Regions from separate parts of the Streptomyces sp. NPDC002889 genome, predicted to be linked through region 3. Evidence: riboswitches for the same ligand, from Rfam matches in the RefSeq annotation. Region 3 holds a riboswitch; each other region holds the start of a gene.
What was found. Region 3 has a riboswitch for cobalamin ahead of ACFYWI_RS00100 (ribonucleoside-diphosphate reductase subunit alpha). Riboswitches for the same ligand answer to the same signal wherever they lie in the genome.
Positions count from the first base shown of each region.

Region 1: another riboswitch for cobalamin. It lies ahead of metE (5-methyltetrahydropteroyltriglutamate--homocysteine S-methyltransferase); the one in region 3 lies ahead of ACFYWI_RS00100 (ribonucleoside-diphosphate reductase subunit alpha).
Region 2: another riboswitch for cobalamin. It lies ahead of ACFYWI_RS05275 (cobalamin biosynthesis protein); the one in region 3 lies ahead of ACFYWI_RS00100 (ribonucleoside-diphosphate reductase subunit alpha).

Region 1 is NZ_JBIAPT010000006.1:157,871-160,125, forward strand. It holds gene metE (5-methyltetrahydropteroyltriglutamate--homocysteine S-methyltransferase) at 1-1,260, opposite strand, end outside; cobalamin riboswitch at 1,424-1,646, opposite strand; gene ACFYWI_RS11075 (3-hydroxybutyryl-CoA dehydrogenase) at 1,818-2,255, opposite strand, start outside.
Region 2 is NZ_JBIAPT010000003.1:59,251-61,505, reverse strand. It holds gene ACFYWI_RS05280 (cobyric acid synthase) at 1-230, opposite strand, end outside; gene ACFYWI_RS05275 (cobalamin biosynthesis protein) at 227-1,246, opposite strand; cobalamin riboswitch at 1,355-1,491, opposite strand; gene ACFYWI_RS05270 (hypothetical protein) at 1,644-1,865, opposite strand; gene ACFYWI_RS05265 (anion permease) at 1,878-2,255, opposite strand, start outside.
Region 3 is NZ_JBIAPT010000001.1:20,180-22,434, reverse strand. It holds gene mctP (monocarboxylate uptake permease MctP) at 1-1,088, shown strand, start outside; cobalamin riboswitch at 1,265-1,397, shown strand; gene ACFYWI_RS00100 (ribonucleoside-diphosphate reductase subunit alpha) at 1,536-2,255, shown strand, end outside.

The DNA of each region.
Region 1 (2,255 bases), on a different contig from region 3:
GCGGCCATCGGTGTCGGTGACGGCCGATGCCCGGGCGCGGACCGCGGGGTCGTGGGTGAGTGCCGAGCCGGCACGGGAGGCCAGGTCGGCTCGGTTGGCGGCGAGTTCGGCCGCGACGGTTTCCGTGCCCTGGGCAAGGCCGCGGGCGAGGGTGACGATTTCGGCGGTCTTCTGGCGGGCGAAGGCGAGCCAGCGGGCGATCTGGGGGTCGATGTCGCGCTCGGCCGCGGAGTCGAGCGGCACGTGCAGCAGGGAGCAGGAGGCCGCGACATCGACCCGGTCGGCGAGGCCGAGGAGCGTACCGAGAGTGGACAGGGACTTCTCGAAGTCGTTGATCCAGATGTTGCGGCCGTTGACGACTCCGGCGACCAAGCGCTTGCCGGGCAGCCCGCCTACTGCGGCCAGGTCGTCGAGATTGGCCGCGGCGGCATCGGTGAAGTCCAGCGCGAGACCGTCGACGGGGGCCTTGGCGAGGATGGGCAGGGCTTCGCCGAGACGGTCGAAGTAGGAGGCGACCAACAGCTTGGGCCGGTCGTCGAGACCACCGAGGTCGCGGTAGGCGCGGGCGGCGGCGTTCAGGTCCGCGCGGGTGCGGTCCTGCACGAGAGCGGGCTCGTCCAGCTGCACCCACTCGGCGCCGGCGGCCCGCAGATCGGCGAGCACCTGCGCGTACACCGGCAGCAGCCGGTCCAGCAGAGTGATCGGCTCGAAGTCGGCGGCGACGCCGGGTGCGGGCTTGGCCAGCAGCAGATAGGTGACCGGTCCGACCAGTACCGGCCGGGCGGTGTGACCGAGCGCGAGGGCCTCCTTCAGCTCGGCGACCTGCTTGGTGGAGTCGGCGGTGAAGACGGTGTCGGGGCCGAGTTCGGGGACCAGGTAGTGGTAGTTGGTGTCGAACCACTTGGTCATCTCCAGCGGCGCCACGTCCTGGGTGCCGCGGGCCATCGCGAAGTAGCCGTCCAGGGAGCCTGCCTCGACGGCGGCACGGTGGCGGGCGGGGATCGCACCCACCATCACGCTGATGTCCAGGACGTGGTCGTAGTACGAGAAGTCACCGGTCGGCACCTCGTGGATGCCGGCCCCGGTCAGCTGCTGCCAGTTGGCGCGGCGCAGCCCGGCGGCGGTCTCCCGGAGGGCATCGGCGGTGACGCGGCCCTTCCAATAGCCCTCGACAGCCTTCTTCAGTTCACGGTTCTGGCCCTGACGGGGGTAGCCGTACACGGTGGCCCGTGCTGCCGCGGCTGCGGACTTGCTGGTCAAGGAACTCTCCTTCGCGAGTATGTCTCCTGTGGCACCCGGCGACGGGCAGAGAACGCGAAGAGGTGACGAACCGGACGGCACGGTCTCGCGCCGTTCGCGCGGCCGTCCGTCTGGTATGCACGCCGACCCTCCCTCGAGGTCGCCAGGATCTCCGCACGCGATCGGTCGCGCACGGGCAACGGGCAGGTCTTCGGACTCGCGGGCACGTCTGCCGGTCTCCCGGCGGACTCCTACTGGCCGTCGCTTCCCAGACCCGGCCGGGCCCAGTGCGTATGACGGCGGTCGTTCCCGCTCACCGCTGCGGGGCAGTCCCGGATTTACACCGGGTTCCCTCTTACGACGCTCCCATCTGGATGACAGGGCGAACCAGCTGCGCCTGCCAGCCTAGAGGGCAGCCCTCGAGCGCGGATACAACCGTTCACATTCCGGCGGTGATCTGAGACATGCTGCTCAGCCACGGACAACACAGCAGGGCGCGGGGCAGCTCGGTCACACCGCTCCGCGCCCCGCTCCACAGCAGCCTGGGCCCCTCGGCCCCGGCGGCGAACCCGGGCCCCTCAGCCCCGGTCGTAGGTGTGGAACCCCCGGCCCGACTTACGGCCGAGCAGCCCCGCCTCGACCATCCGCTGGAGCAGCGGTGGCGGGGCGTAGAGGGGTTCCTTGAACTCGTCGTACAGCGACTCCGCGATGGCCGCGACGGTGTCCAGGCCGATCAGGTCCGCCAGCTTGAGCGGCCCCATCGGATGGGCGCAGCCGAGCTCCATCCCTGCGTCTACGTCGGTGGCGGTGGCAAAGCCGGACTCGGCCATACGGATCGCGGAGAGGAGGTAAGGGATGAGCAGGGCGTTGACGACGAAGCCGGCCCGGTCCTGGGAGCGGACCACTGTCTTGCGCAGCGTGCTGGTCGCGAACTCCTCGACTGCCGTCACCGCGTCGGGCGCGGTGTGCAGGGATGCCACAACCTCCACCAGCGGCAGGACGGGTACCGGGTTGAA
Region 2 (2,255 bases), on a different contig from region 3:
CTGGGCTCCACCCGGGCGGCCTGCGCCTGCATCGCCTGGGCTCGCCCGATCTCCGCGCCCTCGCGGGTCACGAACGAGTTGAGCGACATGTTCTGGCCCTTGAAGGGCGCGACCTTCACTCCCTGCCGTACCAGCCACCGGCAGATGCCGGCGGTGACGACGCTCTTGCCCGCGTCCGACGTGGTGCCGGCGACCAGCAGTCCCCCGCCGCTGCGTCCGCTCCCGCTCATCCCCGCCCCTTTCCGGCGCCGCGGCGCCGTGTCCCCGCCCCTGGGCCCGCCGCCACCGCGGTACGGGCCGGCCGTCCCGCCCGCACCGCTCCGTACGCCAGTCGGGCGCCCGCTCCGACCGCGAGGGCCAGCACGCCGACGCGCCGCGACAGCCGCACGGCCCGTTCGATGTCCGTGAGCCGGACCGGCCGGCCCGAGCCGCCCAGCACCGGGCGGTGCTCGATGCGGCCGCCGTAGGAGAGGGTCCCGCCCAGCCGTACGCCGAGCGCGCCCGCGAACGCCGCTTCCACCGGGCCCGCGTTGGGGCTCGGATGCTTCTTCGCGTCGGCCCGCCACGCCCGTACGGCGCCCCGCGGATCGTCGCCCGCGAGCACCGCGAGAGCGGCAGTGAGCCGGGCGCCCGGCCAGCCGGCCAGATCGTCCAGGCGAGCCGAGGCCCACCCGAACCGGCGGTAACGGGGCGACTTGTGCCCGACCATCGCGTCCAGGGTGTTGACCGCCCGGAAGCCCACCAGACCCGGCACTCCGGCGAGTGAGCCCCACACGAGAGCGCCGACGACCGCGTCGGAGGTGTTCTCGGCGACGGACTCGACGACGGCACGGGCGATCTGCTGCTCGTCGAGGGACTGAGGGTCGCGTCCGCACAGATGCGGCAGCCGCTCGCGCGCCAGCTCGGTGTCACCGGCGGCCAGCGCGTCGCCGATGGCCCGGGCCTCGCGGCCGAGGGTGGTGCCCCCGACGACGGACCAGGTGGCGGCGGCGGTCAGGGCGAGCGATGCGGTACGGGAACGGAGCGCGGCCCGGGCCGCCAGCGCGCCCGCGGCCACCGCGCCACCGGCGCACACGGCGGTGTGCAGGGCGCCCCGGCCGCGGTGGTCACGCCACAGCACACGCTCGACGGCGCCCGCCGCCCGGCCGAAAACGGCGACCGGATGACCGCGGCGAGGGTCGCCGAGCAGCGAGTCGATGACGAGACCGGCGGCGGCGCCGTACACGAATACACGGTCGGCACGCATGGATTCAGCGACCCCTTGCGCTTTCGGCCCGCCCGCAGGGGGGCTGAGCAGACACGGCTGAACCGCAGCCAGGCATGGCGATGAGTCCTCACTCAGGGTCCGCGCCCTGGTTCGACGTGACCGGCGGTGAGAGTTCCTGGCTCCCCGGGGACTGCTCCTCGGGTGACAGTGGCGGGACCGCGCCGGATTTGCACCGGACTTCCTCTTCTGCCGCCGTAGATGGCCCCGGCAGTCCACCACGCGCGCGAACGCCCGTCAACTCACCCTTGACCTGCGGCGGGACAGTGTGCCGAGCCCCACACAGGGGCCCGTACCCGGGGACGCGCGAAGGCCGGTCCCGGTCCACCGGAGGATGGACGGGAACCGGCCTGTGAGGCTCGTGCGGTGCTTCCGGCCGTCAGCTGACGATCAGGTAGATCCCGTACGCCACGGCCGCCGCGCACAGCGCGAAGGAGGCGTACGCGCCGGTGCGGGCCAGTGCCGCGGAGCCGCCGCCCGATGCTGCCGCCTCGTGCTTGGTCAGGCCCACGACGCCCAGGGTGAACAGGCCCACCAGGGCGACGGTGGCGACGAGGCTCACGCCGAAGACGGAGCCGAGAGCTGCCCAGTCGATTTTCATGCTGCTGCTTCCTTACACCGTGGCCGGGCTGTCGACCGGCTCGGCCGGGGGAGCGGCCGGGGCGGGGATGGTGGTCTTGAGGTCCTGCGCGGGGGTGCCCGCCGGCGGCGGGGTGACGGCCGCGATGGCGGTCGTGACAACGCCCGCGGGCTCCTCGGCCCCGGTGTCGTTGACGTTGGTGTGGTCGATGACCTGGCGGCGGGAGATGAACCAGATCGCGATGCAGGAGGCGACCAGGAAGACGGCGACGGCCGCGACACCCCAGTCACCCTGCTGGGTGACGAACTCCGCACCCGCCGCGACGAGGCCCGCCGCCGGCAGGGTCAGACCCCAGGCGACGAACATCCGGGTCGCGGTCGACCAGCGGACGACTCCGCCCTTGCGGCCGAG
Region 3 (2,255 bases):
TGCTGGCGGCGTACACGTACTCCTCCGGGCTCCGTGCCCCGGCGCTGATCGCCTTCGTCAAGGACACCCTGATCTACATCGTGATCGCGGTGGCGATCATCTACATCCCGATCAAACTCGGCGGCTTCGACGAGATCTTCGCCAAGGCCGGTGAGAAGTTCGCGACGATCAACGAGGCGACAGGCAAACCGGCCGGCGCGCTGGTACCCGGCGAACTCGGCCAGTGGGGTTACGCCACGCTGGCGCTCGGCTCGGCGCTCGCGCTGTTCATGTACCCGCACTCGATCACCGCGACGCTGTCCTCGCGCAGCCGCGAGGTGATCCGCCGCAACACCACGATCCTGCCGCTGTACTCGCTGATGCTGGGCCTGCTGGCGCTGCTCGGCTTCATGGCGATCGCGGCCGGTGTGAAGGTGACCAACGGCCAGCTGGCGATCCCGCAGCTGTTCGAGAACATGTTCCCGGCCTGGTTCGCGGGCGTGGCCTTCGCTGCCATCGGCATCGGCGCCCTGGTGCCGGCGGCGATCATGTCGATCGCCGCGGCGAACCTCTTCACCAGGAACATCTACAAGGACTTCATCAAGCCCGACGCGACCCCGGCGCAGGAGACCAAGGTGTCCAAGCTGGTCTCGCTGCTGGTGAAGGTCGGCGCACTGGCCTTCGTCCTGACCATGGACAAGACCGTCGCCATCAACTTCCAGCTGCTGGGCGGCATCTGGATCCTGCAGACCTTCCCGGCCCTGGTCGGCGGTCTGTTCACCCGCTGGTTCCACCGCTGGGCGCTGCTCGCCGGCTGGGCGGTCGGCATGGTCTACGGTACGGCGGCCGCTTACGGTGTCGCGAGCCCCACCCAGAAGCACTTCGGCGGCTCCTCCGCCCAGATCCCCGGCATCGGCGAGATCGGCTACATCGGCCTCACCGCGTTCGTGCTGAACGTCGTTGTCACCGTGGCCCTCACCTTCGTCCTGCGGGCGGCCAAGGCCCCCGACGGCGTCGACGAGACCAGCCCCTCCGACTACACGGCGGACGCGGGCGACCCCGGCGTCACGGTGGAACTCCCGGCGGCGACAGCGGGCGCGGGCCACTGACCGTTCTGTCACCGGGCCAAGGGCCGTCGCATCTCCCGCCCGGGAATGCGGCGGCCCTTCGCACAGGACGGGGAAGGCGTCCCCGGTATCGGCCTGTTGGCGGACGCCCAGGATCTTTGGGGCGTCTCACATACCTCCTGACACAACATGTGGGGGGTGACGCAATGAGCCGCCCCCACATGTATGCTCATGCTCGCTGTCGCCGCAGGGGAATCCGGTGAAAATCCGGAACTGTCCCGCAACGGTGTGCTGTGGTGCGCTTTGCCGTACCCGCGAGTCCGAGCACCTGCCGACGGTGCATCCGGTTCGACCGATCCGGGTGCCAGGACGTCCGGGCCTCGCGGTTGGGCCGGTGGACGCCGTGCGCCGTGCTGCCCCGATGCGGCACGTACGCCCCACGGCCCTCCCCCTCCCCCGCCGAACCGGATCCGAGCGAGGGAGCACCACGTGACGATCGCGCCAGCCGATCCGGTTTCAGGAACCGTCGAGCAGGCGGCCGACGGTCCCGGGACCGCGCTGCTGCGGACCCTGACCGACCTCACGGCCGATCTGCCCGACACCGACCCGGGCCGGGTCGCCGCCGCCGCACTGCGCGGCCGGCACTCCGGATCGGACGAGGCCGAACTGCACTCCCTCGCCACCGACGCTGCCGCCGGGCTGATCTCCGAGGACCCCTCCTACTCCCGGCTCGCCGCCCGTCTGCTGACCCGCACCATCGCCGAAGAGGCGGCCGGGCAGGGCTCGGTGTCGTTTTCCGCCTCGGTCGCGGTAGGACACCGCGAGGGCCTGATCGCGGATCGTACGGCCGAGTTCGTCACGCTGCACGCGGCCCGGCTGGACGCGCTCGTCGACCCGGGCGCCGACGACCGGTTCGGCTACTTCGGCCTGCGCACGCTCTACAGCCGCTACCTTCTGCGCCACCCGATCACCCGCAAGGTCATCGAGACCCCGCAGCAGTTCATGCTGCGCGTGGCCGCAGGCCTTGCCGAGGACGAGTCGGTCCGCGCCCTCGACGAAGTGGCCGCACTGTACGGGCTGATGAGCCGGCTCGACTACCTGCCGTCCTCCCCCACGCTCTTCAACTCCGGTACCCGCCACCCCCAGATGTCGTCCTGCTATCTGCTGGATTCCCCGCTGGACGAACTGGACTCCATCTACGACCGCTAC